Regions from separate parts of the Sinorhizobium sp. CB7 genome, predicted to be linked through region 1. Evidence: predicted binding sites of a transcription regulator. Region 1 holds the regulator's gene; each other region holds the start of a gene.

Region 1 (10,776 bases):
ATCGACAATAGAACTTGCTGTGTTCTGCTGACGCATTACCACGTGATCCAGGAACGGCTGGCCGATATTTGCGAACTCTGCCGGCAGCGCGACGTATTGTTGTTCGACGACTGCGCAATCAGTCTCGAAGGCGACTATCACGGCGCCCGAATGGGGACTATCACCGACGGCAGCGTCTTCAGCATGTCCGGTTTCAAGACGCTTAATTATGTCTGGGGTGGTGCAATCGCTACCATGCATGACGATATCGGCGAGATCATGCGACGGGAGGTCGCCGGTTTTCCACGCCTGAGCTCGCGGAAATACGGCCCGCACATGCTCCAGGTCTTCAAATATGACATGGCGACGCGCGATACCTTGTTCTCCTGGATCACGTTACCGGCCATGCTCCGACAAGCACAACGGACCAACGGCACCGATATTTTGACCTTCAATCGCAAGGAAACAATTGTTCTGGAGGACACGGTTCTCAGCCGACCGGCGCTGGGCGCACTCAAAGAACTGACACGCAAGATCGACAATGTCGCAGAAAAGCTTGCGCATAGGAGAACGATCGCCGCCATCTATGATCGCGAGCTTGCGGATTGGCGCGCTTCGCCCGATGCGTCCGACATCGTGCGGGCTGGGTCCTGTTTCTTCAGCTATCCGGTCATCGTCGAACCGGAGGCAAGGGGTGGCATACTTCAGGAGATGATGCGGCAGGGATTTCACGTCGGATCGACGCTCTACCCCAATGCACATGAGATCGACGCTTTCAAAGGCTTTGCCGGACGATCCACGAATGCGTCCGCACTTGCGCGTTCAATGGTGTCGCTGCCCACGCACCCGCGGGTCACAGCAGACTACGCCTCCGCCTTGGCGCAAACTCTGACCCGCTTGCTGAAAAAAGCCAAGACTCAGGTCGTGACGTTTACCGCGAGCTGCATGTTGCTAGGGTCGGCCTATAATGGTCCGATCGATATGTTGATGGGCTGATCCACTTGCAGGAACAACGGGCCTGCAACCAAGGCCGGCGCGACGGAAGCTTCCCCAACGTTTGGCATGGGAGGGGCATTAACCTTTGGAATTATCCCTAATATTCAATGCAGCGCAGAAAGCCTTAGTTTCACACTTCCGTTTCTTGACGGACGGGATTGCCTGTAGGATACCGGAAGACATCTTGGTCAAGGTGGCAGGCATGTATCGCGCCCTCACACGAGATATCGAAGTGGTCGTCGAGCCTTTTTATCTGGAGGAGCAATCCGATCCGGACGACGGCCGCTACGTCTGGGGCTACCGCATCGTCATCAGTAATCATTCCAATATCGCCGTCCGCCTTATCAACCGCTATTGGAACATCACCGATCAGAACGGTCTGGTGGACGAAGTGACGGGGCCGGGGGTTGTTGGCGAACAGCCGCGCCTGCGGCCGGGCGATACTTACGAATATTCTTCAGGCTGTCCGCTGGATACGCCTTCGGGCCTAATGTTCGGCCATTATCAGATGGAGACGGATGACGGGAAGCTCTTCGATGTCGAGATCCCCGCCTTCTCCCTGGATTCACCCGGCCATTTGCGGGTCCTGAATTAAAGCATCGCGCATCCGATGGATGCGCGGAGCTCCCCTTCAGCTATTCAAGGAAACGCAGAACCGCTCTAACCATTTGCTTTTACGCAAATTCCGAACGGAAAACCGCTTCGCACTTTTCCTGGAATTGCTCTAGGCCTCGGAAACCTCCGTCACCTCGTATCGATAGACAGTGGAGCAGAACTCGCAGGTGACGGAAATCTCGCCGTCCTCCTGGCTTGCTTCGATCTCCTCGGCCGTAAAGCCCTTCAGGACACTCTTGATCTTTTCCCGCGAGCAACTGCAACGGTCGAAGACAGGCTGCGGATCATAGACTCGCACGCCGCGTTCATGAAAGAGGCGATAGAGCAGCCGCTCCGTGCCGACCTGCGGGTCTGTCAGTTCATCCGCATCGATGGTTTCGACCAGCGTACGGGCCTCCGTCCAGGCATCATCCTCGACATGCTCGCGCACGCCGGTATCGCCATCGCCGCCGTGCAGATCCGGCTGGCGCATGCGTTCTGGCGCCTCAGGCAGGAACTGGGCGACAAGGCCCCCGGCCCGCCAGCGATGCCGCGCCTTGCCGGTCCCGTCACGATCGTAGAGCTCTGCCGCGCCCAGGCGAACACGGGTCGGAATCTGTTCCGATTGCCGGAAATAGGCGCCGGCGATCTCCTCAAGCGAAGTGCCGTCGAGCGCAACGATGCCCTGGTAGGGCTGGGTGAACCGGCCCTGGTCAATCGTAAAGGCGAGCACGCCGTTGCCGAGAAGCTGTTCCGGTTCGGTCTCGCCGGCTTCGATCGCTCTTTCCAGCGCCTCCTCGTCGAAACGGGCATAGGCGCGGACATTTTCCGGCGTCGAGAAATCGGCAACCAGCAGGTCAACGGGGCCGTCGCTCTTTGTCTGGACCGTGAATTTGCCTTCGAATTTCAGGGAGGTCCCGAGAAGAACGGTCAGGACCACCGCTTCGGCAAGAAGCCTCGCAACGGGTGCGGGATAGTTGTGCCGTCCAAGAATAGCGTCCAGCATCGGTCCGAGCTGGACGGCACGACCCCGCACATCCAGGCTCTCCACCTGAAAAGGAACAACATGATCGTCGCCGGCGAAATCGAACTGGCCGAGCGCCGCTGCAGTTTCTGCCATGGTTCATAACTCCAAATCAATCAAAGCGGAGGGGAAACGTTCAAACGATTTCCCTGCTCCGCTCGCCTGTCCGCAGCCGACCGGCCACGGCAGCCAATATGGTTCAGATCACGCCCAGGCACCATGCGAGAATCGACTTCTGCGCATGCAGGCGGTTTTCCGCCTCATCGAAGACCACGGATTGCGGACCGTCGATCACCTCGTTCGTCACTTCCTCGCCACGGTGAGCGGGCAGGCAATGCATGAACAATGCGTCCTTGCCGGCCTGTGCCATCAAAGCCGAGTTGACCTGATAGGGCTGGAAGACATTGTGACCGCGCGCCCGATGTTCCTGATTCATCGAGACCCAGGTATCGGTGACCACACAATCGGCGCCGGCGACCGCCCGGTCGGCATCATGACAAAGCATGACTTCGGCGCCTTCGTTGCGGGCCCAGTTCAGATAGTGATCCTTGGGCTCGGAACCAAGAGGGACCGCCATATTCATGCGATAGCCGAAACGGGCGGCCCCTTCGACCAGCGAATGCAGGACATTGTTACCGTCGCCCGTCCAGGCAATCGTCCTGCCCTTGATGGAGCCCCGATGCTCTTCGAAGGTCATGATGTCGGCCATGATCTGGCAGGGATGGGTATCGTCCGTCAGGGCATTGATGACCGGAACGGTCGCATGCTCGGCAAGCTCCAGCAGGCGCGAATGCTCGGTCGTCCGGATCATGATGGCGTCGACATAGCGCGACAGAACCTTCGCCGTATCGCCGATCGTTTCAGCGCGGCCGAGTTGCATCTCCGTGCCGGACAGGAACAGCGTCTCGCCGCCGAGCTGGCGCATGCCAACATCGAAGGAGACGCGGGTACGCGTCGAAGGCTTCTCGAAAATCATCGCCAGCATCTTGCCGGCGAGCGGCCGGTCGCCAGTGCCCGCCTTGTAGGCCTGCTTTCGCTCGACCGCATCGTCGATGATGCTGCGCAGGTCGGCGGCGGCCACTGCAGAGAGGTCGAGAAAGTGTTTCGGTGAAGCCATTGTTCCTTACCTGTCATGTCCCGGCGGCGAACCGCCGGCCGGCATTGATATTCACGCGGTCTTCTTAGTCTTGGCCGCGCGCACCCGTTCGGCGGCACGCTCGATGCGGGAAAGCCCCTCCCGTGCCTCGTCCGCCGTCGTCGTGAGCGGCGGCAGCAGGCGCAGAACGTTGTCACCTGCCGGAACTGCCAGCAAGTGCTCGGCGCGTATGGCCTGCAACAGATCGGCCGAAGGGACTGCCGCCTTGATGCCGAGCATCAGTCCTTCGCCCCGAACATCCTCGATCACGTCCGGATAGCGATCCTTGAGCGATGCCAGTGCCTGACGGAAGACAAGGGCCACGTCGCGAACGTGTTCCAGGAATCCGTCCGACAGAATGACGTCCAGCACCGCATTGCCAACCGCCATTGCAAGCGGATTGCCGCCATAGGTGGAGCCATGAGTGCCCGCCTTCATGCCGGACGCTGCCTCTGCCGTCGCCAGACAGGCACCGAGCGGAAAACCGCCGCCGATACCTTTGGCGACTGCCATGATGTCAGGTGTAACGCCGGACCATTCATAGGCGAAGAGCTTGCCGGTACGGCCGACGCCGGTCTGTACTTCATCCAGGACCAGAAGAAGCCCACGCTCGTCGCAAAGAGTGCGAAGTGCGCGCATGAACTCCATCGTTGCCGGACGAATGCCGCCTTCGCCCTGAACAGGCTCTATCAGGATAGCGGCCGTTGCATCAGTGATGGCGGCACGCACCGCGTCGATATCACCGAAGGGTACCTGATCGAAACCAGGAGCCTTGGGTCCGAAGCCTTCCAGATACTTTTCCTGTCCGCCGGCCGCGATGGTCGCGAGCGTGCGTCCGTGGAAGGCTCCTTCGAACGTGATGATGTGGAACCTTTCAGGATGGCCCCTGGAATATTGGTACCGGCGTGCAGTCTTGATCGCGCATTCCAGGGCTTCCGCGCCGGAATTCGTGAAAAAGACCTTGTCCGCGAAGGTCGCCGCGGTCAGGCGTGCGGCGAGCTTTTCCTGGCCCGGGACCTCATAGAGGTTGGAGAGGTGCCAGACCTTGTCGGCCTGCGCCTTGAGGGCTTCAACAAGATGCGGATGCCCGTGTCCAAGAGAAGTGACTGCGACACCGCCCCCAAAATCGAGATAGCGCTCGCCGTTCTCGGTGATCAGCCACACTCCCTCCCCTCGCTCGAACCGCAACGGAGCACGAGAATAGGTATCATAGAGCGGCGCGGCTTGAGCCATGGCGCATATCTCCTCGATCAGAGCTATATGGAGCGACCGGATTCACTATTCGACGCAGATCCGGAAAATCAAAATGCCGCCTTTCGGCGGCGTTGGCACTATTCCCTTTTCGCACTGCGATGTCAACAAAACAGAGAGCTGCGCAGTTGCGGTACGGAGCCGTCTCACTTCATCACGTGTTCAACAACTTATATTGCAGAAATGACACGTCAGGACAGCAAGTTGGGGAAAACTCCGAAATCGATTCATCGAGATTCTGGCGACTCTTGTCACGGAGTCAGCCTCACACTAGGTTAAAGTTCAATTACTAGACTGCATGCGGCGGAACTAGTCACCAAAATTTCAGGCGTTTTTTGCTTCGGAGGCGTCCGGGGCAAGGGTGAGGGATTCTGCCATCACCAACGCGACAGGCGGAGACAGGGCATGAACTGGACAGACGAGCGGGTGGAAAAACTCAAGAAACTGTGGTCGGAGGGACTAAGCGCCAGCCAGATCGCGGCGCAACTCGGCGGCGTAAGCCGAAACGCCGTCATTGGCAAGGTGCATCGCCTGAGCCTGCCTGGCCGCGCCAAAGCGGGTGGCACCACATCGGCGACCCGGGCACCGAAGCGCAATACATCCGCTCCCCGCGCGCCGAACTACGCCTCTCGCCTCACCACGCGAACGATCACCAGAGCCGCCGGCGCGACGCTCCTCAAGGAAGAGATCGAGTTCGATGCCGTCGAGGAAATCGAATTCCGGCCGGCCGCCAACGTGGTCGTGCCGATCTCGCGCCGCCTTGGACTCACGGAGCTCACCGAACGCACCTGCAAATGGCCGGTCGGCGATCCGCTGAAGGAAGATTTTCACTTCTGCGGCTGCGAATCCCCCGATTCCTCGCCCTATTGCGGCTATCACCAGCGCCTGGCCTATCAGCCTATCGCTGAGCGCCGCCGGACGCCGCGGATCAACTAGTCGACTAAGCCTTGCACCAGCGCATGATCCCGAGGTTATGCGCGGTTTGCACTCCTGCTTTGTCCCACAAAAAAGCCAAAACGGGCCGCTAGGGCCCGTTTTCAGCATCTGGAGTAGGTTTTAGTCGGCTCAGGCTTCCATCGAATAGCCGGCGCCGCGAACGGTGCGGATTACATCCTGCATGTTCGAAAAATTGAGTGCCTTGCGCAAGCGGCCGACATGCACGTCCACGGTGCGTTCATCAACATAGATATCATGCCCCCAGACGCCGTCGAGAAGCTGCGAGCGGGAGAAGACGCGGCCGGGGGACGACATCAGGAATTCGAGAAGGCGGAACTCGGTGGGACCGAGGCGCACCTCCCGGCTCTTGCGATGTACGCGATGGGTTTCACGGTCAAGTTCGATATCGCCGCATTTGAGCACACTGGACAGCACCTCCGGCCGGGCCCGGCGAAGCATCGCCTTCACCCGCGCCATCAGCTCCGGCGTGGAAAACGGCTTGACGACGTAGTCGTCCGCGCCGGTGGAAAGGCCGCGCACCCGTTCGCTTTCCTCGCCGCGGGCCGTCAGCATGATGATCGGCAGACGTTCCGTCTCGGGCCGCATGCGCAGGCGGCGGCACAGTTCGATGCCGGATACGCCGGGAAGCATCCAATCGAGGATGAGGAGGTCGGGAATGCGCTCCTGAAGGCGAATTTCCGCCTCATCGCCCCTGAGGATGGTGTCGACCTCGAAGCCTTCGGCCTCGAGGTTATATCGCAACAGCACACTCAGGGCTTCTTCGTCTTCTACGACAGCAACTTTCGGGATCATATGGTCGCGTCTCCTTCACAGGCCCGGAACGATTATTCCGTAACCGCACCGACGGTGTTCGCGGTGTCGTCCTTGGGACGCTCGCCCTCCGGCTGCGCGCCGGTCGCCATGTAGTAGATCGTCTCGGCGATATTGGTCGCATGGTCGCCGATGCGCTCAATGTTCTTGGCGCAGAACAGGAGATGCGTGCACGAGGTGATGTTGCGCGGATCCTCCATCATATAAGTGAGGAGCTCGCGAAACAGGGACGTGTACATCGCATCGATTTCCTCGTCGCGCTCGCGGATCGACTTGGCCTTGTCGGCGGAACGCGTCGTATAGACATCGAGCACTTCCTTGAGCTGCCCGAGCGCCAGCTCGGAGAGGTGCTCCAGGCCACGGGCAAGCCGGCGCGGAACGCCGGTGCCCTGAACCGCGATGACGCGCTTTGCCGTGTTCTTGCCGAGATCTCCGACACGCTCCAGATCGGCGGCGATACGGATCGAACCCATGATCTCGCGAAGGTCGGTCGCCACTGGCTGACGACGGGCGATCGTTACGATCGCCTTATCACCGATTTCGCGCTCCGCGTGATCGAGTATGACATCGTCGGAGATGACCTTCTGGGCGAGCGCCGCATCGCCATGGACCAGCGCACGCACCGAATCGCTGACCATCTGTTCTGCCAATCCCCCCATTTCCGAGATGCGGCGGGAAAGGAACTTCAGATCGTCATCGTAGGCAGAAAGTATGTGAGTCGATACCATTATGGTGTCCTCGAATTTGAACGATTTTGGCGCTTCGCGGGTTAGCCGAAGCGGCCCATGATGTAGTCCTGGGTGCGCGAGTCGTCAGGATTGGTGAACATCTTGTCGGTGTCGTTCTCCTCGACCAGATTGCCAAGATGGAACATCGCCGTACGCTGGGAGACACGTGCCGCCTGTTGCATCGAGTGAGTCACGATGACAATGGTGAAGTTCTCCCGCAGTTCGTGGATGAGCTCTTCCACCTTGGCGGTTGCGATCGGATCGAGAGCCGAGCAAGGCTCGTCCATCAGAATCACTTCCGGGCTGACCGCAACCGCGCGCGCGATGCAGAGGCGCTGCTGCTGACCGCCGGAAAGACCGGTACCCGCTTCGTGGAGGCGATCTTTCACCTCGTTCCAAAGGCCGGCCCTTTGCAGGCTCGTTTCAACGACCTGGTCCATGTCGGCCTTCGACTTGGTCAGGCCATGGATGCGCGGACCGTAGGAAACGTTCTCATAGATCGACTTCGGGAACGGGTTCGGCTTCTGGAAAACCATGCCGACACGCGCACGAAGCTCGACCACGTCGATCGCCGGATCATAGATATCCTCGCTGTCCAGCGTGATCTTGCCGGTGACCCGGCAATTTTCGATCGTATCGTTCATCCGGTTCAGCGTGCGCAGGAAGGTCGACTTCCCGCAACCGGACGGGCCGATCAGAGCCGTTACCGTATTTTCGCGAATGTTGAGGTTGACGTCGAAAAGTGCGCGCTTTTCGCCATAGTAAACCGATACGTCTTGGCCGATCATCTTGTAGGGAGTGGCACTCATCTTCTGATCCAGGGTTTTTTCCACTGCAGCTTCTGACAACATGTTCATATGATCTACTCCTTTTACCAGCGACGCTCGAAGCGACGCCGCAAGAGAATGGCTCCGATATTCATGGCAATGAGGAACAGGAGCAAGACGATGATCGCCCCCGAAGTCCGCTCAACGAAGGCGCGCTCCGCCTCGTTCGCCCACATGTAGATCTGCACCGGAAGCGCGGTGGAAGGCTCAAGCGGTGTCGCCGGATAGTTGGCGACGAAGGCGACCATGCCGATCAGCAGAAGCGGCGCCGTCTCACCAAGGGCGTGGGCGAGGCCGATAATCGTGCCGGTCAGAATGCCGGGCATTGCGAGCGGCAGGACATGATGGAACACCATCTGCATCTTGGAGGCGCCGAGCCCGAGCGCCGCGCTGCGGATCGATGGCGGCACCGCGCGCAAGGCGGCACGGGTCGCGATGATGATCGTCGGCAGCGTCATGAGGGTCAGCACGAGGCCGCCGACAAGAGCGGCCGAACGCGGCAGACCAGCGAAGTTGATGAACACCGCGAGACCGAGAAGGCCGTAAACGATCGAGGGTACGGCCGCGAGGTTGTTGATATTGACCTCGATCAGATCGGTCAGCTTGTTCTTCGGCGCGAATTCCTCGAGATAGATCGAGGCGGCAACGCCGATCGGCAGGGAGAGGACAAGCACGATCAACATCAGGTAGAACGAGCCGATCAGGGCGACACCCAGGCCTGCGGCCTCGGGGCGGCTGGAATTGCCTGCGGTGAACAGACCGGTGTTGAACTGCTTGTGGAGCGCACCGCTCTCTTTGAGCTGGTTCATCCAGCCGACCTGCTTGTCGGAAACCTTACGGTCCTTCTCGGGAACAGTCAGGTCGATCTGCCCCTTGTTGGCCGAGTCGATATTGGCATCGGCCAGAAGCGTCACATTGACCGTCCTGCCGATAAGCGAAGGATCGGCGACGACCATGTTGCGCAGCTGGATCGGCGCACCCTTCGAAATCATGTTCGAGGCTTCGCGCACCTCGGCACGGTTCGAAGGATCGATCCCCAGCGCCTTGACAATCGCGTCGCGGATCACCGTCGGATAATTGGCGGCAACCAGGACCGACGGATCGGTTGCGCGCTTGTTGCCGGGGTCGATGGTCTTTTCGGTGAATTCCACCGGCAGGGTGATCGCCGTCTGCTGGAAAGCGGTGTAGCCGTTGCGGACAACCGTGGAAACCAGCACGACGAGGAAGAAAAGGCCAAAGCAGATGGCGGCGATGCCGTAGGCACGGAACCGGCGTTCGGCAGCGTAACGGCGCTTGATGCCGATATCCCTGCGGTTGGCGGCAGTGGCCTGTGCGGCGGCGCGGCCGGTCACGGGAGAAACTAGATTCGTCATTCGTACTGCTCCCGATATTTGCGCACGATATAGAGCGCGTAGATATTGAGGCATAGCGTGATGCAGAAGAGCGTGATGCCAAGAGCAAAGGCGACCAGCGTCTGCGGTGAGGTGAATTCCAGGTCGCCTGTCAATTGATTGACGATTTTCACCGTGACCGTGGTCATCGGCTCGAACGGGTTCAATTGTATGCGGGCGGCAACACCGGCGGCAAGAACCACGATCATGGTTTCACCGATGGCGCGCGAGGCGGTCATCAACAGGGCGCCGACGACACCCGGCAGAGCTGCCGGCAAGATGACGCGTTTGATGGTTTCGGAGCGGGTCGCCCCGAGACCGAGCGATCCGTCACGCAGCGAGCGCGGAACGGCCGTGATGATGTCGTCCGAAAGCGACGAAACGTATGGGATCAGCATGATACCCATGACGATGCCCGCGGTTATGACGCTTTGGGCCTGGATGAAGTTGACATAGTTGCCCGTCAGCAATCCGTTTATGTCCGCGGAGATGTCCCGAAGAAAGGGACCGACCGTGACCAGGGCGAAGAAGCCGTAGACGATTGTCGGAATGCCGGCGAGGACTTCCAGAAGCGGTTTTGAAATCGAGCGAACCCTGGGTGACGCATACTCGGCCATGTAGATTGCGGCGAAAAGGCCGACGGGGACCGCCACCAGCATGGCGACGAAGCCGATATAGAGAGTACCGGCAAGAAGCGGGATAAGACCGAATTGACCGGAAGATGTCGAGCCGGCGCCGGCGAAGCGCGGATCCCAGACGGTGCCAAAGAAAAATTCGTTGGCCGGCACCATGCTGAAGAAGCGTCCTGCTTCAGAGAGCATCGAGAGGACGATGCCTATCGTGGTCAGGATGGCGATGGAGGAAGCGACAAGCAGGCCCCATAGCATGACGCGCTCCACCTGATTACGGGCACGGAAGCGCGGCGCGATCGAGCGCAGCGCATAAGCCGCACCGGCAATCGCGATCACGAGGACGACCACCGTCATCATCCAGCGGCTGAACGATGTCTTCGCAATCAAATCCCTGGCGCCTTCGACCATGTAAGGTGCGGGCGCGCCTGCGAGCGGAACGCCCTTTTCCGCCA
Region 2 (10,776 bases), on a different contig from region 1:
CTTCAGGATGTCGGCAGCCGTGCGGTAGTAGGTGTGTCCGGCCTCGGTCATGGAAAACTGCCGCGTCGTGCGGTTCAGGAGCAGCGCTCCAAGCTCGTCTTCCAGCTCGCGGACATATTTGGATAGAAGCGCCTTGGAGCGACCGGTGCGACGCGCCGCCGCTGAGAAGCCCTCGGCTTCGACGACATCGATGAAGGCGCGTATGCGGGTCAATGTATCCATGGCGGTTCCTTCCGAACGTGTTGCGGAGCATTGAACAGATTGAACTATTTGTTCAATTTATTTTTTGGCGCAGGGGCAAAAAAGTTCTTGATTATGAAGGCGAATATTCTTATTTCCTCGGTTGCCCAAAGTCGCACGTGCCTGTGGGTGTCCGCCGACCCTCGATTTGGTGAGGATCATCGGTAAGGTACCTGGAACTAACCGCTCCAGTCGCTATTCCGGCCAACCGGGAAATGCGAGGACATCTTGAAGCAACGACGGTGCGGGCCTTTCTGGTGTCTGCCGGCTCTCCAACAGCCGGGGTTACTGAAGAGGCACACCTTCATTGCCGGAAGTGCGGTTGGGATATGTCCCTCCAATCCATGGCAGACAAAGCCGAACTTATGCCATTTCGTGGCGTTGGTTCACCATTCGCGCATCGAGCGCTTGCAAGGTTCCGGGGTCTCCACCGGCTGGTTCCTGAGCAGGCTATCGCATGCCCTTTGTCCTCCGGTCGCCCGGAGCTTTGGAACTGCAAGAGGGAATTGACATGACCACCCAGCGTATTCGCGATTTTCTCGCATCCCGACGTCCGGACGGTCCCTGCCTCGTCGTCGATCTCGACGTCGTGCGCGACAACTTCAACGCCTTCCGTCATGCGATGCCGGACAGCGCGATCTACTATGCCGTCAAGGCCAATCCGGCCCCGGAAGTCCTGAAGCTGCTCGCCGGCCTCGGCTCCAATTTCGACTGCGCCTCCGTCGCAGAAATCGAAATGGCGCTTGAAGCGGGTGCGACGGCAGCGCGCATTTCCTACGGCAACACGATCAAGAAGGAACGCGATATCGCCCGAGCCCACGCGCTCGGCGTCAGCCTCTTCGCAGTCGACAGCCATGAGGAAGTCGAAAAGATTTCCCGTGCCGCTCCGGGCGCCCGTGTTTTCTGCCGAGTGCTCACCGATGGCGAAGGCGCGGAATGGCCGCTGTCGCGCAAGTTCGGCTGCGTTCCGCAGATGGCCGTTGACGTTCTCGTCTACGCCCACCAGCTCGGTCTGCAGTCCTACGGCGTCTCGTTCCACGTCGGTTCGCAGATGACGAAAGTCGATGCCTGGGATTCGGCGCTTGCCGATGCCAAGCGGGTCTTCGTTTCGCTCGCCAAGCAGGGCATTCATCTGCAGATGGTCAACATGGGCGGCGGCTTCCCGACGAAGTACCTGCGCGACGTTCCGTCCGCCGAAGCCTACGGCAAGTCGATCTACCAGAGCCTGCGCGCCCATTTCGGCAACCAGATTCCGCAGACGATCATCGAGCCGGGCCGCGGCATGGTGGGCAACGCCGGCGTCATCAAGGCTGAGGTCGTCCTGATTTCCAAGAAATCGGACAATGACGACGCGCGTTGGGTCTTCCTCGACATCGGCAAGTTCGGCGGTCTTGCCGAAACCATGGACGAGGCCATCCGCTACCCGATCCGCACGGAGCGCGACGGCGACGAGATGGAGCCTTGCGTCATCGCCGGCCCGACCTGCGATTCGGCCGACGTGCTCTATGAAAAGAACCTCTATCCGCTGCCGGTCTCGCTGACCATCGGCGACGAGGTTCTGATCGAAGGCACCGGCGCCTACACGACGACCTATTCGGCGGTCGCATTCAACGGCTTCGAGCCGCTGAAGGCCTACGTCATCTAAGGTTGCTCTCGCCAGCCCCGTAGCCAGCCGGGGCGGCAATTTCACAATTTCCTTTGAACCACCGCTGATAACGGTATTGGGCACGGGAGGCCAAGATGGCCGCTGTTCTTGATTCTGTTCGCGCATTTTTTGCGCCTGCCACATTTACTATCGACTTTGAGAACGCCGGCGACGTCGTCGCGCGCGAAAACCTGCTCGACCGTGCCATGGGGCCGGATCGCCGTAAGAAGTCCTCGGAGAAAATCCGCCGCGGCCGTATCCCGGCCGATGGGCTCGCGTTCGTCGCCCGCGATCGCAAGGGTCACGTCATCGGCACGGTCCGGCTCTGGAACGTCGAGGCCGGCATAAACCGCGACGGCAACCCGGTCGATGCGCTGCTGCTCGGCCCGCTTGCCGTCGATCCCAGCCATGGCGGCAAGGGGATCGGCTCGGCGCTGATGCGCGCCGCCATCCTGGAGGCCAGACAGCGTGGTCACGGCGCCATTCTTCTCGTCGGCGACGCAGCCTATTACGAGCGTTTCGGATTCTTTGCCGAAAAGGCTCATCATCTGGTCATGCCTGGCCCCTTCGAACGTTCGCGCTTCCTGGCGCTTGAGCTGAAGGACGGCTGGCTGCACGGCGCGGCCGGCATCCTTGTTCCCACGGGACGGATGCTGGCCGGCGCCTCTGCACGCAGCGCAGCCTGAGCTGGCAACCGCCCTCCCGCATCCGAAGCGGTTCTGCTCTTGATGGAAGCGCAGAACCGCTTCTCACTTTTTCTGGAATCGCTTTACGGGAGCGGCCTTTCGCGTTCGAATGCGGTAAAGCCGAGGTCACTTCAACGTGAGGCTGTCGCTGCGCGGATGATTTCATCGCTTGCTCGCGCTAGCTTCGAGCCATGACGAAGCTTGCTGTCGCAGTCCTTTCCTTGCTGATTTTCTCCTTTCCGGCTTTTGCGCAAGAGCCGGTGCAGCCGGTCGATCTTGCACCGCTTCTCGAAAATCTCGGCGGTCGCGACGATTTGAAGCCTTTGAAGACCGTGCTTGCCGCCCAGGACGGCAAGATCATCGCGGAGCATGGCTATCGCGGTCATACCGCGTCGGAATCGACCAATATCAAATCGGCCTCCAAGTCGATCATCTCCGCCCTCGTGGGGATCGCCATCGACAAGGGCTTGCTCGAAGGACCGGATCAGAAGATCGCTCCCCTGTTGAAAGCCGATCTGCCAGCCTCGCCCGACCCACGCCTCTCAGACATCACCATCGGCAATCTCTTGTCCATGCAGGCGGGCCTGGGCCGCATGTCGGGCCCGAATTATGGTCGCTGGGTTTCCAGCCGCAACTGGGTGCGCTTCGCTCTCTCCCAACCCTTCGATGATGTGCCGGGTGGGCAGATGCTCTATTCGACGGCTTCAACCCATCTGCTCTCCGCCATACTCACCAAGGTCAGCGGCAAATCCACGCTCGCACTCGCCCGCGAATGGCTCGGCCCGATCGATGGCTTTCGCATCGGTGCCTGGGAGCGCGATCCGCAGGGCATCTATCTCGGCGGCAATCAGATGGCCATGAGTGCCCGCTCGTTGCTTGCCTTCGGCGAACTCTATCGCAATGACGGCAGGACGTCGGACGGCCGTCAGGTCGTCTCGCCGGAATGGATCAGGCTTTCATGGCAGTCCCGCACCAATTCCCGCTTTTCGGGAGACGGCTATGGCTATGGATGGTTCGAGCGCGAGATCGGCGGACAAGAGGTGCACTATGCCTGGGGATATGGCGGGCAGATGCTCTATATCGTTCCGGCCCTGGACCTCACCGTGGTGATGACGTCCGAGGAGAATGCGCCCTCCGCCCGCACGGGCTATCGCGACGCCCTCCATGGCGTGCTTGCCGACATCATCACCGCGGTTCAGGCCTGAATCGATTCGGCAATTGCCGGATGATCGCGTGATCGTTCAAATTTTCGCTAAATCCGGAACGGAACCCCAATAGAGCGCTGCTATCCTTCACCTGTTGATGATGGCGGGGGCCGAAGCGCGATGATCCTGGATATGCGGACGATTTATCTTGTTTGCGCGGTCACGTGCCTTGTGCTCGGCGCCCTGCAGCTTTTGGCCTATGCGACCGGCCGCTTCGAGCGCTGGCCGAAATGGTGGGGCATCAGCAACCTCCTGCTCGGGCTTGGCTCGCTCGCAATTGCCATGCGCGGCATCGGCCCGGATGTGGTCTCGGTCGAGCTCGGCAATATAGCGACACTTTGCGGCTATATCGCACTGCTGATTGCCATCCGTGTCTTTTCCGGCACCAGGGTAAGCCTCGCGCCCTATGGGCTGGTTGCCTTCGTCGGCTCTCTGCCGATCGTCTTCACCCTGAACGATCCTTCCGCCTACCTGACCCGCATTGCCTATCTCTCCGGCATTTTCGCCTGCTGCGATATTGCGGTGATGCTGGAGGGTGTACGCCTTGCCAAGCGCGAGAAGCTGGTTTCTGCCTGGATCCTCGTCGGACTTTTCGCGCCGACGGCCGTCATGTTTGCCGGCCGAGCGTTCCTGGCTGCCATAGGTAATCTCGGTGGCAATGATATTCTCGATAATGCCGGCGGTCTGCACCAATGGATGGCAATAACAGCCGCGGTCTTCGTCGCGCTCCGCGGCATCACCATCGTACTCATGGCCTCGGAACGGGGACGCAACATGCTGCTCGAACTGGCACATCATGATCCCTTGACGGGTGTCATGAACCGGATGGGACTGCAGCAGATGCTCGAGGAACATGCCGCCGGCCATGGCGCTTCCGGAAAGCTTGTCGTGATCCTGATCGACGTCGACCGCTTCAAGGCCCTAAACGATACGCATGGGCATGCTGCCGGCGACCGGATTCTGCGCGTCTTTGCCGAACTGGCGAGAGGGCAGCTCGGAGTAGGCGACATTCTGGCACGCCAGGGTGGCGACGAGTTCGTTGCCGTCCTGAAGAATGTCAGCCTGGAAGAAGCCGCCGCTACGGCAGAGGGGATCAGGAAATCCTTCGAGGAGAGGATCGCCGCGGCAAGCCTCAAGGTGCGGCCTACGCTCAGCATCGGCGTTGCCGAAGGGGATGCCGGTGCCGAGGGCCTCGCGGCCATCATGCACAAGGCGGACGAGGCCCTCTATAGGTCGAAACGCGAAGGCCGCAACCGCGTCGAGATCTACTATCAAACGGAAAAGGCGGCGTAACGCACAGCCACCTTTCGCTAAAGCCTGACGCGTGAAATGAGATTCACGCGACAGGCTTCAGCTCATTGTTTTTCATGCATGTCGTTGCCGCAAAACCGCTGCACACTTTTGCGCGACATGCATTATTTCGATGCTTTTCGCGTCTCGGTATCGTAGCCGTCGGTCAGCGTCTTCAGGAAGGTGATAACATCCTCCATTTCCGCGTCGTTCAGCGCGGGCGGCTGACCGGGCTTGCGGTCGAATGGTGCATCGATGACATCAACATTCATTCTGTATTGCTCCGGCAGATCATCGAACTTCCGCGGGCTGCCATCGGCGCCTCTCGGATAGATCTCTTCCGGATTGGTGTCGCGCCTGACATAGAAGCGAAGCACATCCTCCAGCGTGCGGTAGACACCGTTGTGAAAGAAAACCCGGCGTGTCGCGACATTGCGCAGCGTCGGCGTCTTGAACAGGCCGCAATTGCCCGGCTGGGCGGAATAATCGTCGTGGCGCAGCGGACTACAGATGCCGAGGTCGACGTAATGTGGGTCGGCATTGGTCGGTATGGCGGGATTTCGCGGTACGCCAAGCGCCTCGAATTCGAAATCGGTAAAATCCGGAAGCCGGCCGTCCTGCGTGACCTGGTCAAGATGGCAGGAAGCGCAGTTGCCCTTCTTCGGATCGTCAAAGAGCTTCAGGCCGCGCATCTCTGCATCGGAAAGCGTTACCTCGCCGCGAAGATAGGCATCGTACTTGCTGCTATAGGGATGGAAGGAGGGATCCTCGATCTGGTAGCGGGCAAGGGCGAAGCTTGCCTCGGCAACCGTCATCTCCCGATCCTGCAGAATAGCCGGACCGAAGAGATCGGATAGGTCCTTGCCGTAGTGCTCCTTGAGTTTCTGATAGATGGCGGCCGCATTTGCATTGGCCATCTCGAAGGGCGAGATCATGGGTTGAATCGCCTGTTCCTCAAGCGAATCGGCTCGACCGTCCCAGAACATGCCACCCATCGGTACGAGGTCGGGCGCCGCCGAATTGGCCTTGACGCCGGCCTGCGCCGTCATGGGGCCGACGGCGGCAACGGCTACGCTGGCAAGCGAAGCCCCCGAGGCTTCGGTCATCGGCGCGGCCTCGGCCGCTTCGTCGGCGGCACTTTCGGCGCCGACTGAAAAGGCCGGAGTCGCCATCTTGTAGGTGAGGCTTGGCGTCGCACGCAGGCCCGGCTGGTCGAGATCCGGGCCGCCAAGCTGCACGGCTAAATCGTTAGCCGGCGCGTAGTGATTGCCGGGATCGTGGCAAGTGCCGCAGGACATTCGGCCACTTCCCGACAGCGCCGGATCGTAAAACATTTTCCGCCCGAGCGCGGCGACCGCGCTCAACGGCGCTGTCGTCTCGGACTTTATCCTGGGCTTCAGCTCCTGGCTTGCCATGCCAATGGACGCACCCACGAGCGAAAGGCTCGCGAGTGCCGCCAGGGGAATGACGTGCCGATGGGATTTCCTGGGCATGGCCATCCCCTCTCCGGATCAGGCCGGCTGGCCGGTCTTCGGATCGAGGATCAGCTTCGGCGTTTCACCCTTCGACCAGTCGAACATGCTGTTGAGGGTGCCGGCAACGGCATCGAAGGAGCCGCCGCCGATGCGCTCGCCGCCCATCCAGTTGTCCTCGATGAAGCGGATGACCGAGGTCTGGTCGGTCAATGTATGGTCGACGTGATTGGCCTTGGCATAGGGCGAGATGACCAGCAGCGGCTGGCGCGTGCCGTAGCCGCAACGGCCCTGGGCCGGCTGACCGGTGATCCCTGGCAAAGGTGTGCCGTTGCTGCAGGTTTCACCATTCAATACGTCATAGCCCTTGACCGGAATATTGGACGGATTGATCACGGCATGGGCGTGATCGTACCAGCCATCGGAATCGTCATAGAGAATGACAACAGCGGTATCCTTCCATTCCGGAGAGTTCTCGACCGCGTTGACGGCCTCGGTGACGAATTCCTGCTCGTCGAGAGGATCCGAATAACCGGCATGTCCATCCTGATAGGCCGGAGCCTTCAGGAAGCTGACCGCCGGCATGTTGCCGTTCTTGAGTGCTGCGTAGAAATCGGACATGTCGTACTGGTGATTGGCACCGCCGTCGTTGCTCGTGCCGATGGCATCGACAGAGGAAGGCCGGGTGTGCTGCGGATTTGCCGTCGAGGCATAGTACTGGAACGGCTGATGATGCGGGATGTAGTCGGCGCTGTTCATCTTCGTCACGCCCGAGGTCGTGGCGCGTTTGCACCCCGTTGTACCGTCGGCATTGGTGGCAGTCAGATCGAATCCGCCTTCGAAGAAGCCCCAGCTTATGCCGTGCGCATTCAGCAGATCGCCGATGTTCTTGCCGTACATCAATGCCGTCTGGCCGGCCGAACAGATATCGCCGGTCGGATCGAAGTCACTGATGGCTGTCCAACCGCCATTGCCGTCGGGAACGATCCGGCCCTTGGAATAGGTGCCGTCCTTTTCCAGCGTGTAGCCGGGGGGCAGGATGACGCCATTGGTCTGGCCGGAAATGAGATTGATCGCGCCGGGCGTCGACGGGCCGAAATTGGTTGAGAAGGATTTGTCGTTGAGCGCGAAGTGCTGGGCGTAGTTCCAGAGCGCGGTGACTGTGTTGCCGTCATAATAGCCCATGACCTGCCCCTTGGTGCCGAAGGCGCCAGCACCACCCTTAGTGGCGCGGCCGGTATTGGCGGGGAAAAGGTCCATGGCGAGATTGTTGTAGGCGGCCTGTTCGGCGGTGTAGCCGTGGTTCTGTGACTGGGTGGCGGCCTGCGTGCGGTCGAGGCGGAAGGGGGCGGCCGCGTCGGCGCCGTTGGCCGTATTGGTCTTGTTGGGGTTGTTGTCGAGGAGCCCGGCATTGGCGAGCGTGTTGATATCCGTCGGGGTATTGGGGGCGGCAGTGAACTGCGGCTCGCCTTCGATGTTCGCAGCCTTCGGATAGGTCGCAAAATAATGGTCGAAGGAGACGTTCTCCTGGAAGATGACGACCAGGTGCTTAATCGGCGTTGCCGTATTCGCGACCGCCGTGTCGGCGGTCGCGGTGGAACAGAGGGAAATCAGGGTCAATGCGCTGCCAGCGGCAAAGGCGGTACGACGCGAGTATCGAACCATTGTCATATCCTTTTTACGAGAAGTGACGACCGCGCGAAAACAGGCTTCTGAAGTGAAGCGGGCGGGGTCGGAACAGCCACCGGGTAGCAAGGCCATGTGTCGCCTGCGTGAATGCGGACGAGCGAAACAGCCGGGCTGAGGTCCAGCCACAGCCGGGTTAAGTACTTTAAAAGAATTCGAAAATTCGGGTCTCAGCCTGGATGCCGGCAACGGAGGGCAATTCGCTTGCTACCTTATGCCACGCAGGGCACCTTGTCGCAGCCAATACCATATCATCCGTCAGGAGGCTGCCGCAACTTCAGCCCGCGCGGAGAATTCTCCGCGCGGATGGCGTGTTGAATCAGCCCGATATATCGATGACCCCGCAGTCGCCGGCTTCGGAAGCGAAGGCAAGCAGCTTGCCCGACTTGCTCCAGCTCATGCCGGTGATCGCGCCCTTGCCGGGGCGGCGCAACAGGGCTTCCTTGCTATCGGCGAGGCGGACGGCGAGAATCATGCCGTCGATGAAGCCGATCGCCAGAATATCCTCCGCCGGATGAAACTTCACCGAGGTCGCCATGATATTGGCGCGCGTGCCGAGTTCGAGCGGTGCCTTGCCCATCGGACCGTCCTTGCCCTGGAAGGGCCAGACGATGGCGGCCGGCGCGCCCGAGGAGGCGAGCCATTTGCCCTTGACCGACCAGGAGAGCGATTTGACCTTGGCCGGATAGCCGGTCATGCGCATATGTCGCGTCTCGGAGCCGGGCTTGGCATCGAGCTTCCAGCCGTGCAGCGCGTTCTCCTGCATGGTGGTGACGAGAAACTGGCCGTCGGGTGAGAAGGTGACGCCGGTATGGGCTCCCTTCCATTCGAGATCGACGGGCTTGGCGCTCATGCCGACCCAATGCAGCGATACGCCGTTGTAACGTGCGACGGCGATCCGCAATCCCTTCGGCGCAAAGGCAATTCCCTCGACCGTGCGCTCCTCCGCGAATTCCTTCGTCGTGCCGTCAGCCAAACGCACCAGCGTGCTCTTGCCATGAGCGTAGGCGACCGCGCCCTGCGGACCGGCGGCGACCTGGCCGATCCATTTGCGCGGGGCATGCGCCAGTTCGCTGACGCTGCCGTCGGCGGCGGTGCGGATGACCTTGCCGTCCTCGCCGCCGGAAATCAGGCTATCGCTATAGGGATCGCGGATGCAAGTCAGCATGCCCTGATGGGCTTCAGAGATCTTATCGCCGCCTTCGAGACGGTGGATGGAGCCACTCGCACTGGCAAAGAAGGGGACGTCACCTAAAAATTCGACGGCCAGGACGTGGCCGTCGAGATCAAGCGGCGCGACAGTCGGCATCAGGCAGCCGCCTCGCAGGCCTTGAAGGAGGCTTCCAGCTTTTCGCGGTCGAGCTCGCGGCCGATGAAGACAAGGCGCGTCTCATGCTTTTCGCCGTCCTTCCACGGACGCTGGTGATCGCCTTCGACGATCATGTGCACGCCCTGGACGACGTAACGCTCCGCATCGCCCTTGAATGCGATAATGCCCTTCAGGCGCAGAATGTTCGGGCCCTGCGTCTGCGTGATCCTCTGGATCCAGGGGAAAAAGCGTTCCGGGTTCATCTCGCCGCCCCGCAGCGAAACGGACTGGACGGTAACGTCATGGATCGGCGACATACCGTGGTTATGGCCGTGGTGATGGTGGTGATCATGGTCGTGGTCGTGGTGATCATGATCATGATGGTGGTGATCGTGATCGCAATTCGGACCGCAGACATGGTCCTCGTGACCATGTTCCAGGAATTGCGGGTCGTTCTCAAGGGCACGTTCGAGATTGAAGGCGCCCTGGTCAAGCACACGGGCGAGGTCGACGCCGGAGCGGCTGGTCTTGTAGACGCGGGCGGCGGGATTGATGGCGTGGACGATGTCCTCGATCTGCGCCAGTTCTTCGGCGGAGACGAGGTCGATCTTGTTGATGACGACGACATCGGCGAAGGCAATCTGATCTTCCGCTTCGCGGCTGTCCTTCAGGCGCAGCGGCAGATGCTTGGCATCGACGAGTGCGACGACGGCGTCGAGCTCCGTTTTCGAACGAACATCGTCATCCATGAAGAAGGTCTGAGCGACGGGGACCGGATCGGCAAGGCCGGTGGTCTCGACGATGATGCCGTCGAAGCGGCCGGGACGGCGCATCAGGCCCTCGACCACGCGGATCAGGTCGCCGCGCACCGTGCAGCAGACGCAGCCGTTGTTCATCTCGTAGATTTCCTCGTCCGACTCGACGATCAGGTCGTTGTCGATGCCGATCTCGCCGAATTCATTGACGATGACCGCATATTTCTTGCCGTGGTTTTCGGACAATATACGGTTCAGGAGCGTCGTCTTGCCGGCGCCGAGATAGCCGGTGAGCACAGTGACGGGGATTGGCTTTTGCATGGCTGTTTCGGTCATGAGAACCTCGAAAATGGGGTTTGCCCCGAGGGTTAAGAAGTCGGGGACTTGAAATCGGTCGGTTTCATATAGGCGCTTGGCGCGGCCAGTTCAAAGGAATTTGTATGTTATAAGATCACATTGCGTCGGCGGCAATTGCCTCCTGGGCTCTC
Region 3 (10,776 bases), on a different contig from region 1:
GGAACTGCAGGCCGCACTTGATCGCATGCGCGACAATATCCGCTACCTGATCGACAGGCGGAACCAGATCAATCTGACCAGTCGTCCGGATGACGGGCTCCGGCGCCATCTGCTCGCCTCGCTGGAGGAAAACGGCTGCAATGAAGCCAGCATTGTGACGCCCGATGCACTCATTGACCCTGACCGGGACATCGGCCGACGGATGCCGCAGGAGACTTTCATTCCGCCGATGGGCAGTGATCCTCGCGACATCGGGAATTATTCTGACCCACGCGAATATCCCGCCGATGTCAGCACCGTCTGCGTGAGAACCTGTGACGGCGGGTTCTTTCCGCTCTCATCCCATGCGGGGCCTAATGATTTCCAGCGGGACGCGGAAACTTGCGCACGGATGTGTCCGGGCGTTCAAACGGAGCTTTTCTATCGGGTCCTCTCCACTCAGGAGGCGGACGACATGGTTTCGGTTTCGACCGGTGCCCCCTATAGCGCAATGCCCAACGCTTTTGCCTATCGAAACCGGCCTCCGGGAGAAAAATCGTCCTGCACCTGCAATTTCTCGGCCTATTACGAGCAGTTGCGGCGCAACGGCGAACAGGCGTCGACACCGGAAAGTTCGGTCACCAGGATAGAAACGAAGAAATCCCAGCCGACGTCGACCACGGCGCTCAATTCGCCAGCACCGCCACCGGAGCGACCTTACGACCCGGCAGCAAACAAGGTCCGCCAGGTCGGTCCACAATTCCTCGACGACGCCCAAGGGAAGATCGACCTGAAAAAACCGGCCCTTCCCGGCCCGCAGCCGCAGCAATAGAGCAGTTCCAGGAAAAGTGCGAAGCGGTTTTCCGTCCGGAATTGCGCAAAAATAAAAAGTTAGAGCGGTTCTGCGCCTCCATGAAAAGCTGAAACGCTATAGGCAAACAGCTCAGGGAGTGTTTCCCCAGCGCTCGCTGAAGACCAGTTCTTCGAGCGGCAGACGTTGCCGCCAGCCCTTCACTGCCAGTTCCGGTTCGCTGTAAAGCTTATCGACATATCCAACACAGAGCCAGGCAACAATCTCGATCCTTTCTGGAATGCCGAGGATATTACGGATGTCGCTGTTATGAAAAATGCTGACCCAGCCAACCCCAACCCCTTCGGCGCGGGCCGCCAGCCATAGGTTCTGAATGGCGCAGACCGTCGAATAGACATCCATGCGCGGATTGTGGGTCCGCCCGATCACGACCTTGCCGCCGCGATCCGGATCGCAGGTGACGCAGATGCTGAGCGGCGCCTTGCGGATGCCTTCGAGTTTCAGGGAGCGATAGGTCTCGCGCCGTTCTTCCTCGAACATCAGCGCCGCCTCGCGGTTCGCCCGGTCGAAGGCCTGCCAGGCTCTCTCACGCACGTCTGCATCGCGCACGAGGATGAAGTTCCATGGCTGCATGAAGCCGACGGAAGGTGCGTTGTGCGCCGCCTGGAGAAGCCGGTTCACCAAGTCATCGGGCAAGGGATCAGGCAGGAACTGGTCACGGACATCCCGCCGTGTTTCAATGGCGTGGTATACAGCCTCACGTTCAGTGACGGAAAAAGCTTCCGCACGGACAAGAAAGTCCGCAGATTCTGGTCGCATCGTCAACTCCCCAACAATGCTGACCTCCCCGCCGTCCACGCGGGTCAGCCTATCTCGCCAGGCCGGTCTTCTGACTAGGCTTCCTCTGCCCGCCGCTGCCTTCCCGGTTCAGGAACCAGTGGCAACCATCTGAAAAGAGCTTGAGAAAGCTCAATCCTGCGGCAGGCATCCGCCATACAGCGTTGGGCACGTTCCGGATTTTCACCGGATTCCCGATTCTCCCGCTTGCGCGGGCACCTGACCCCACCGGTATGCGCGATGCGCTCGCAGAAAGCAAGCGGATCGCAAGGCGCCGGCCGAGGCTCACGTCATCGGTGTGTGGCCGTCAAGAATCGAGAAGAGCGCTTCATCGCCCATTTCCCGTGCCACATGCTTCAGCGAACGGCCGGATGTATTCCTGATCGTGGGATCGGCACCTCGCTTCATCAGGAAATGGATTACCTCGAAGCGGCCGTTGAGAACGGCAAAGCCGAGCGGAGTGAGCCAGTCGCGATCCGGATCCGCTCTGCCGCTGGGCCGGAAGCTTCCAAATGTTCTCTCCATCAGTGACGGATCGGCGTCAAGCAACGCAGTGAGCTGATCCATCATGCCATAGGCAGCCGCAGCGAAGATATCGAGCGACTGATCTCTAAGAAAGTTGACCATGTCCGGCTGGCCGTTGTACTCGGCCCAACCAATCGGCGGCGCATAGTGGTAAGGATCGCGGATTTTCGTATCGGCGCCATGCTCGATCAGGAGCTTTGCCATCTCGATATGGCCATGCAGGGCTGCCTCATGTAGCGGCGCTCGGCTCGTCATGGCGTTGACATCGAAACCGAGCGTCAGCATGCGTCTGACCGGTTCGAAAGCGTTGTCGGCGACCGCTTCATGCAGCATTGCTGGATGGACGCGTTGCATCTGCGCCGGACTGGTGAGCTCCCGCATCATCCCGACCACCTCTTCGATCGGAAGTTCCGTATTCATGATCGAAATATGGAGCTGGTCTTCTGGCTTCAGTCGGACCGCAACTGCTCCCTTTCTCACGAGATACAACGCCAGCTCCCGGTCGCCGCCGAGCTGGGCCCATTCGAAAGGCGTCCGTCCGTTGACCGGTCTGATGACATCGGCGCCGTGTTCAACCAGCAGCCTGACGCGCTCGGGCATGCGTTTTTCCAGTGCCCAGGCGAGCTGGTAGTCGAACACGGTCTGCGAATTCTCCACGAATTTTCCGTCTGTCCGCACCAGCCAATTGTTGCGATGCTGAGCCGAGAGCCCGTATTCGAGAAGCAATTTCAAACATGAATTATCCGGTTCGAACATGCGATTATAAAGCGCCTGGCTGTCGTTCGGATCGGCACCGGCATCGAGCAGATGCGCGCGAAAGCGATGCAATCCGGATGTTCGGGCTGACGCAGCTTGCCCGCTTCCCCCTCGCCGAAGGCGCCAGTTAGCGCCGTGAAACGATATTGTCCGTCATCGAGGTAGAAGGCGTTGGGACTGGCGCCGCGTTCGATCAGCAGTCGTGCTGCCGGAAGGCTTGAGCGACCCGGCACACGCGCATAGGCGGCATAGAGCAGCGGTGGCCAATCATAAGGTCCGCCCTTGCGGTCGAGAAGCTGCGGCTGGCGGTCAAGCCAGCGGGCAACGCGCGTGGCGTCGCCGATGGCAGCCGCGACATGAATGTTCTCGTCCGCAATGACGGGGTGGTCCTGCAGCAGGCGGAGAGCTGCCTCGAAACGGGCTGGATCGGCGGAAATGCGGGCGAAATAGGAAACCGTCGCAAGCGAGAGAAAGTGATTGGCGAGCTGATCGCGCGGCAGTTCGTCGGGACTGATCCTGTCGAAATGGGCCTTGAGCTTGGTCCAGCTCGAAAAGCCATGTTCACGGGCGATGACAAGCTGGACGTCCTGCAGTCCGACGTCCTCGATTTTGGAGAAATAGGATTCAACGCGAGCGCGGGCCGACGCATCACCGGATTGCACGGATCGGAGGAGAAGTTTCGCCTTTTTTTTAGGGATTCAATGCTGGCGCTCGCGGCAGATGGGCGCGTGGTCATGACGACCTCCTTTCGTTCACGTCCGGTATCCGCGCCCACAGACTGAAAAGAGGTGTGGCAGTCTATAAATTCAACATCAGGTGGGCTTTGCCCTTCCCGCGGATCGGATGCGCCCTGCGAACGGTCAATTCCTAACGAGGAAAGCTGTCACTGTCCAGAGAGGTCATTTCTCGGGCGCGTATCGAACATAGGCGAATTCGTCACCGTCCGGTGACCAGTTCGGCACGTTGATCGTCCCCTGCCCGCCGAAGAGCTCGAACAGCGTCGTCAGATTGCCCCCATCCATATCCATCAGGCGCAACCGCACATGGAGATCGCGCGGATGGTCGAAGACATCGGGGTCATAGGAGATCAGCACGACCTTCTCGTTCCTGGGGCAAGGATGGGCGAACCAGTTGCCGTAGTCGTCATGGGTGAGCTGTTGCAGACCGCTGCCGTCAGGACGGATGCGCCAGATCTGCATGAGGCCAGTACGACTGGAATTGAAATAGATCCACTCCCCGTCCGCAGACCAATCGGGGCCATCGTTGCGGCCTTTGCCTTGTGTCAGCCGCGTCTCCTCGCCGCCATCGATCGAAATCGTATAAATATCGAAGACCTGATCACGGATGCCGCAATAGGCGACGCGCTGCCCGTCCGGAGACCAGCCGTGCCAATAGGAAGGCAGGTTTGTCGTCACCTGGCGTGGCGTTCCGCCCGCAGCCGGCAGCACGTAGATGCAGGACTTGCCGAATTCCGTCTTGTCGGAAATGGCGATAAGCGTGCCATCCGGCGAGATGCCATGATCGTTGTTGCACAATCGCGCGAAGCCGGTATCGATGAGCACCGGCTCTGGATCGCCTTCGAGGGCAAGACGATAAAGCAGCCCATCGCCGTTGATGAGCAAAAACCGGCCGTCGCGGGAAAAATTCGGGGCTTCCACGAGCCGCTCCGTCTGCCAGACGATCCGGGAACTGCCCGTAGGGATATTGTAGATCTCGACCGAACTGCGCATTGCTCCCCCAATGTGCCCGATAGGCGGTAGACTTACCGATCCCGGAACCGGTTGGTGATCGGATAGCGCCGGTCGCGGCCGAAATTCTTCTTGGTGATCTTCACGCCGGGCGCCGACTGCCGCCGTTTGTATTCGGCGAGATAGAGCAGATGCTCGACACGATGCACTGTTGCAACATCATGACCGCGCGCAACGATCTCATGGACCGCCATCTCTTTTTCGACAAGGCATTCGAGAATGTCATCAAGCACGGGATAGGGCGGCAGCGAATCCTGGTCCGTCTGGTTCGGGCGCAATTCCGCCGACGGTGCTTTTTCGATGATATTGTGTGGGATCACCTCACCCGACGGGCCGAGCGCGCCTGGTGGCACATGCGCATTGCGCCAGCGCGCCAGCGCGTAGACCTGCATCTTGTACAGGTCCTTGATCGGATTGAAGCCGCCGTTCATGTCGCCGTAGAGCGTTGCATAGCCGACCGACATTTCCGACTTGTTGCCGGTGGTAACCACCATCGAACCGAACTTGTTGGAGATCGCCATCAAGATAGTGCCACGTGCGCGGCTCTGCAGGTTCTCCTCGGTAATGCCGCTGTCGGTGCCTTCGAAAAGGTCCGAAAGCGCCGAGCTGAATCCCGTTACCGGTTCCTCGATCGGTACGATATCGTAGCGGCAGCCGAGAGCGCGCGCACAATCGGCGGCGTCCTTTAGTGAATCACTCGAAGTATAACGATACGGCAACATCACCGTACGGACGCGCTCCTCACCGAGCGCGTCGACCGCGATCGCCGCGCAGATCGCGGAATCGATGCCGCCGGAAAGGCCCAGTACGACAGTCTTGAAGCCATTCTTGTTGACATAGTCGCGGAAGCCGAGCAGGCAGGCGCGATAGTCCGCCTCCTCGCGTTCGGGAATATGCGCCATCGGGCTTTCGGCGCAGTGCCAGCCATCGCCGTTCTTCTTCCAGGTCGTGACCGCCACCGCCGTTTCGAACTGGCTCATCTGGAAGGCCAGCGTCCTGTCGGCATTGAAGGCAAAGCTCGCCCCGTCGAAGACAAGTTCGTCCTGGCCGCCGAGCTGGGCCGCATAGATCATCGGCAGACCGGTCTCGATCACCTGCTTGAGGACGACCTGATGACGCACGTCCACCTTGCCGCGATAATAGGGCGAACCATTCGGCGACAGCAGAATTTCGGCACCGCTTTCGGCTAATGTCTCGCATACGCCGAGCTCGCCCCAGATATCCTCGCAGATCGGAATACCCAGCCGGACGCCACGGAAATTTATCGGACCCGGCATGGCGCCCTGGTCGAATACACGTTTCTCGTCGAATTCGCCGTAGTTCGGCAGATCCACCTTGTCACGGACGGCGATGACCTTGCCGCCGTCGAGCACGGCGATGGAATTGTAGCGACCACTCTGATCCTGACGCGGAAAACCGATAACGACGCCTGGTCCCCCATCGGCGGTGTCGGCGGCGAGGCTTTCGACTGCTTTCCAGCAAGCACGAATGAAAGCCGGCTTCAGTACCAGGTCTTCCGGCGGATAACCGGAGATGAAAAGCTCGGTCAGCATCAGCAGATGCGCGCCCTCGCGCGCCGCATCAGCACGTGCCTCCCGGGCCTTGGCGAGATTGCCGGCAACATCGCCGACGGTTGGATTGAGCTGTCCAACGGCGATGCGAAGGGTCTGAGCGATCGAGTTTTGTTCTGTCATGCCATTCATTTAGCTCTAGCCGATAGGCTCCGCAATGATCTGCGCGCAGAAATAGATGGGCTGGTGTCGAAAGAAAACAAGCGCGATGGCATGAGTCGGTGGAACCGGCACGGTTCATCCCGCATTCATGACAGTAATGTGACAATTGCATGAAATTTCTTTAAAGACCGGAGAAGCCGTTGGCCGCACTGGTTTGGAAATTTGTACCGTTTCGCGGATCGGCTATCTTCTTTCTCAGTACACAGGAAGGAAGCTTTTCTGCCCGTGCCGCACGTGGGTTGTGTAACTGTCTGATTTCGTTGCTACTCGCGCTCGGGACCGTGGTGGCTGTGGAGTGGGTCGCCAGCGGCTCCTTTGTAAACGTCCGAGATTTTCTGATATCTCCCATTCGCCCAGGCCTGACGACAGTCGGCGTTCTCATGCTCCTGATGGTCCTGCTGGATGCGCTTTCTGGCCGCGCTTACCTGTCTGCGCTTGCTCTTGCTCCGCTTGCCGCCGTTCCCGCCTTCGTGTCGAGCCAGAAGCAGCTCTACCTTCCCGACCCGCTCTATCCGTCCGATTTTCTCTTTACCGGACAGATCCTGCAGTTAATGCCCGTGATCGTTAGGGATCGTCCCTGGTTTTCGACAATGGTTGTGGTTGGCGTCGTCGCTCTCCTCGTCGGTCTCGTCTTCCTCTGGCGTTACGCGTGGCGGCATTTTCCAAGACTGACGTGGCGTGCGCGAGTGGCGCGTCTTTTGATCTGTCTGCCGGTCCTGGCGGCCTTCGTATCGCTCGTAAGCGATTATTCTCAATATTCCTGGATCCGCGACCGGCTGCAGGTCGTTCCGATAATGTGGGACCAGAAGGAGAATTATCGCCAGAACGGTTTCATCATGGCCTTTTCGCTCAACCTGCCGATGGCCCATGTAACCGCGCCCTCCGGATTTAATTCCGAGGCCATCGACGCTATCCCGGCACGCAGCTACGGCTATCCGGCGGGACCGGACGAAAAGCCGGATGTCATCATGCTCATGAGCGAATCTCTTTGGGATCCGACCCGTCTTGCGACGGTTAAGCTGACGCCGGATCCGATGCCGACCATACGCGCATTGCAGTCTGGCTACGTCTTTTCACCGGAATTCGGCGGAATGACCGCAAACGTCGAGTTCGAGGCGTTGACCGGCTTTTCCAACGCTTTCCTGCCCTATGGCAGTATTCCCTACCAGCAATATATCCGCCATTCGCTGCCGTCTCTTGCGACTTTCTTTCGTGGCCAAGGCTACACGACACGATCCATTCATCCCTTTACCGGATGGTTCTGGAATCGCAGCGAAGTCTACAAGGATTTTGGTTTCGATGCGTTCCGTACCGAGGAAAGCATGCCACCGATGGAAAAACGCGGCATCTTTACCTCCGATGATGCTCTGATGAAGGAAGTCATGCGTGAAGGCGATGACGTTGATCGGCCCTTCTTTTTCTTTGCAGTAACCCTGCAGGGTCACGGCCCTTATGAACCGAACCGCTATGCACGCAATACAGTTGCCATCGAAGGCAATCTGACGGATGGCGACGGTGATGCACTCGCCACCTATACACAAGGTGTCAGGGAAGCAGACGAAAGCCTCAAAATGCTTGTTGACTGGGCTTCAAAGCGCAGCCGCGAGACAATCATAGTGCTCTGGGGAGATCATCTGCCTCCGCTGGGAAACATCTATCTTGACACCGGCTACATGCCTGAGCAGGTGGCCACCAGAAAGGCCCCGCTCGACGTCATGAAGCGCGAGCACGAGACACCGCTCGTCATATGGTCGAGCAAAAAGGGTATCCGCAGAAATGTCGGCACCATAAGCCCGGCGCTGCTGCCTTACCATGTTCTCAAATTCGCCGGTTACGAGCATCCCTTTTATACTGGTTTTCTTGGCCGCGTGCAGAAGAAGTATGCGATCCTCGATCGGTATCAACTCGCCGCACGCGATGGCAGCACCTCACCCGGATGGATTCTGCAGGAGAAGAAGCTCGATCCGCTTTTAAAGGATTATCGATACCTGCAATACGATATCATGTTCGGCAAACAGCATTCGCTGGAGCGCTTCTTTCCATCACATTATTGGCTGACGGATTCCGGCCTCTGACGGATTTCGCATTGCAATTTACCGGCGCAAAAGAATACTGGCGCGGAAAAGAGCTTGTTCGCGGAGTCTCCCATGTCCAGTTTCCCAAATTTCGCCCACATGCATTTCGGCAAGACCATGGAAGAGCTTGGAGATATCGAAAGACGTGTGCTGAAGAAGGCGCATGAACGCAAGGTCATCTCGACGGACATCAACGCCGCATTTTCCGCCGAGGCGTCTTTCGGTGAGCGGTTTGCCGACAAGATTGCGCGCGTTGGCGGTTCCTGGACTTTCATCATTGCCTTTCTTCTGTTTCTCGCTTTCTGGTGCGTGATCAATACCATCGTGCTTTTGACACGTGCCTTTGATCCCTACCCCTTCATTTTTCTCAATCTCGTACTTTCCATGGTCGCTGCCATCCAGGCCCCGATCATCATGATGTCACAGAACCGCCAGGCTGAACGTGACCGCTTCGAGGCTGCCAAGGACTACGAAGTCAATTTGAAGGCGGAGCTGGAAGTGCTCTCGCTGCATCAGAAGATAGATATGCAGGTTATGACGGAGTTGTCGGCTTTGCGCCAGGAAATCACACGGCTGAATGAGCTTCTTTCGAAGTCATGAAATGAATTGCGCGGCTACGCTGTCATGTCTCGAGCACGCCCGTCCCGCCGGACTGTAATGAAAAACGGGCCGGCTTTCGACCGGCCCGTTCCACAGCTATTCTGGCATCCTTGCCGGTTCAGGCGTTGACCGCCATCCGCTTCTCGTCCCGACCGCCCTTCATGCGCTCGGCAAGCAGGAAGGCAAGCTCGAGCGCCTGATCGGCGTTGAGGCGCGGGTCGCAATGCGTATGGTAGCGATCCTGCAGGTTCTCGGCCGAAACAGCGCGTGCGCCACCGGTGCATTCGGTCACGTCCTTGCCGGTCATTTCGACATGGATGCCGCCTGGATGCGTGCCTTCGGCGCGGTGAATCTGGAAGAAGCTCTCCACTTCCGAAAGAATGCGTTCGAACGGACGGGTCTTGTAGTTGTTGAGGGTGATCGTATTGCCATGCATCGGATCGCATGACCAGACGACCTTGCGGCCCTCGCGCTCGACGGCGCGGATGAGCTTCGGCAGGCAGTCGGCGACCTTGTCATGGCCGAAGCGGCAGATCAGCGTCAAGCGGCCGGCTTCGTTCGCCGGATTCAGGACATCGATCAACTCGATCAGGTTGTCGGCCGTCAGCGACGGGCCGCACTTCAGGCCGATCGGGTTCTTGATGCCGCGGAAATATTCGACATGGGCGTGATCGAGCTGACGCGTGCGGTCACCGATCCAGATCATGTGGCCGGACGTCGCGTACCAGTCGCCCGAGGTCGAATCCACTCGGGTCAGCGCTTCCTCGTAACCGAGCAGCAGCGCCTCGTGGCTCGTGAAGAAATCGGTCTCGCGCAGGCTCGGATGGTTTTCCGAGGTGATGCCGATCGCCTTCATGAACTCCATCGTTTCGCTGATGCGGTCGGCAAGCCTCCGGTAGCGTTCGCCCTGCGGACTATCCTTCACGAAGCCGAGCATCCATTTGTGCACATTTTCGAGATTGGCATAGCCGCCCATGGCGAAGGCGCGCAGCAGGTTGAGCGTCGCAGCCGACTGCCGGTAGGCCATCATCAGGCGTTCCGGATTTGGCATACGCGCCTCCTCCGTAAAATCCGTGCCGTTGACGATATCGCCGCGATAGGTCAGGAGCGTCAGGTCGCCCTGCTTTTCGAAAGCTGAACTGCGCGGCTTGGCGAACTGGCCGGCAATACGGCCGACCTTGACCACCGGCAACTGGGCGCCATAGGTGAGCACAACGGCCATCTGCAGGAAGGCGCGGAAGAAGTCGCGGATCGTATCGGCGCCGTGTTCGACGAAGCTCTCGGCGCAATCGCCGCCCTGGAGCAGGAAAGCGTCCCCCTCGGCGACCTTGGCAAGAGCCGTTTTCAGCCGGCGCGCTTCACCGGCAAAAACGAGCGGCGGATAGGTCGCAAGCGTTGCTTCCGTAGCAGCAAGAGCTGCCGCATCCGGATAATCCGGAACCTGCTGGATCGGTTTCTGCCGCCAACTGCTCGGGGTCCAATTCTCTGCCATCTCACTCACCTGTTTGCACCCGATCTGAGCCGGATGTCCGTCATCGCCGATAAATATCGGCGGCTTATAAACCTTTAGGTCAGGCTTGCATAGCAGCCATCAGGTCTTTTGCATGACGACGTTTTCGACCCCGTTCAGCGGGGTCAGGCCCTTGATTTCAGATCGCTCAGACGCGCTCGCCGTTGCGGATGCGATAGCTTGGCGAATACATCGTCACCAG

What was found. The regulator PhoB, encoded in region 1, activates phosphate uptake and scavenging genes when phosphate is short. The targets are predictions, from matches to a motif close to TGTCATNNANCTGTCAT.
Region 2: a site for PhoB is predicted at 8,204-8,220, ahead of AAE029_RS11925 (phospholipase C). Genes of this name have one in related genera too.
Region 3: a site for PhoB is predicted at 6,478-6,494, ahead of AAE029_RS05950 (LTA synthase family protein). Genes of this name have one in related genera too.

What each region holds. Positions count from the first base shown of each region.
Region 1 covers NZ_JAULLL010000007.1:284,445-295,220, reverse strand. Annotated here, with positions in the region: gene AAE029_RS15710 (DegT/DnrJ/EryC1/StrS family aminotransferase) at 1-975, shown strand, start outside; gene apaG (Co2+/Mg2+ efflux protein ApaG) at 1,178-1,570, shown strand; gene AAE029_RS15700 (Hsp33 family molecular chaperone) at 1,700-2,689, opposite strand; gene argF (ornithine carbamoyltransferase) at 2,793-3,710, opposite strand; gene AAE029_RS15690 (aspartate aminotransferase family protein) at 3,762-4,961, opposite strand; gene AAE029_RS15685 (GcrA family cell cycle regulator) at 5,385-5,915, shown strand; gene phoB (phosphate regulon transcriptional regulator PhoB) at 6,045-6,728, opposite strand; gene phoU (phosphate signaling complex protein PhoU) at 6,761-7,474, opposite strand; gene pstB (phosphate ABC transporter ATP-binding protein PstB) at 7,516-8,331, opposite strand; gene pstA (phosphate ABC transporter permease PstA) at 8,346-9,674, opposite strand; gene pstC (phosphate ABC transporter permease subunit PstC) at 9,671-10,776, opposite strand, start outside.
Region 2 covers NZ_JAULLL010000005.1:229,370-240,145, forward strand. Annotated here, with positions in the region: gene AAE029_RS11895 (LysR family transcriptional regulator) at 1-222, opposite strand, end outside; gene odc2 (ornithine/lysine decarboxylase) at 752-1,885, shown strand; gene AAE029_RS11905 (GNAT family N-acetyltransferase) at 1,981-2,571, shown strand; gene AAE029_RS11910 (serine hydrolase domain-containing protein) at 2,763-3,776, shown strand; gene AAE029_RS11915 (diguanylate cyclase) at 3,909-5,069, shown strand; gene AAE029_RS11920 (cytochrome-c peroxidase) at 5,192-6,559, opposite strand; gene AAE029_RS11925 (phospholipase C) at 6,578-8,203, opposite strand; gene AAE029_RS11930 (WD40 repeat domain-containing protein) at 8,544-9,533, opposite strand; gene AAE029_RS11935 (GTP-binding protein) at 9,533-10,624, opposite strand.
Region 3 covers NZ_JAULLL010000002.1:369,973-380,748, reverse strand. Annotated here, with positions in the region: gene AAE029_RS05975 (DUF2865 domain-containing protein) at 1-811, shown strand, start outside; gene bluB (5,6-dimethylbenzimidazole synthase) at 923-1,609, opposite strand; cobalamin riboswitch at 1,652-1,865, opposite strand; partial or broken gene AAE029_RS05965 (ankyrin repeat domain-containing protein) at 1,913-3,644, opposite strand; gene AAE029_RS05960 (hypothetical protein) at 3,808-4,638, opposite strand; gene AAE029_RS05955 (NAD+ synthase) at 4,671-6,350, opposite strand; gene AAE029_RS05950 (LTA synthase family protein) at 6,575-8,464, shown strand; gene AAE029_RS05945 (DUF1003 domain-containing protein) at 8,537-9,064, shown strand; gene AAE029_RS05940 (class II 3-deoxy-7-phosphoheptulonate synthase) at 9,183-10,556, opposite strand; gene gor (glutathione-disulfide reductase) at 10,723-10,776, opposite strand, start outside.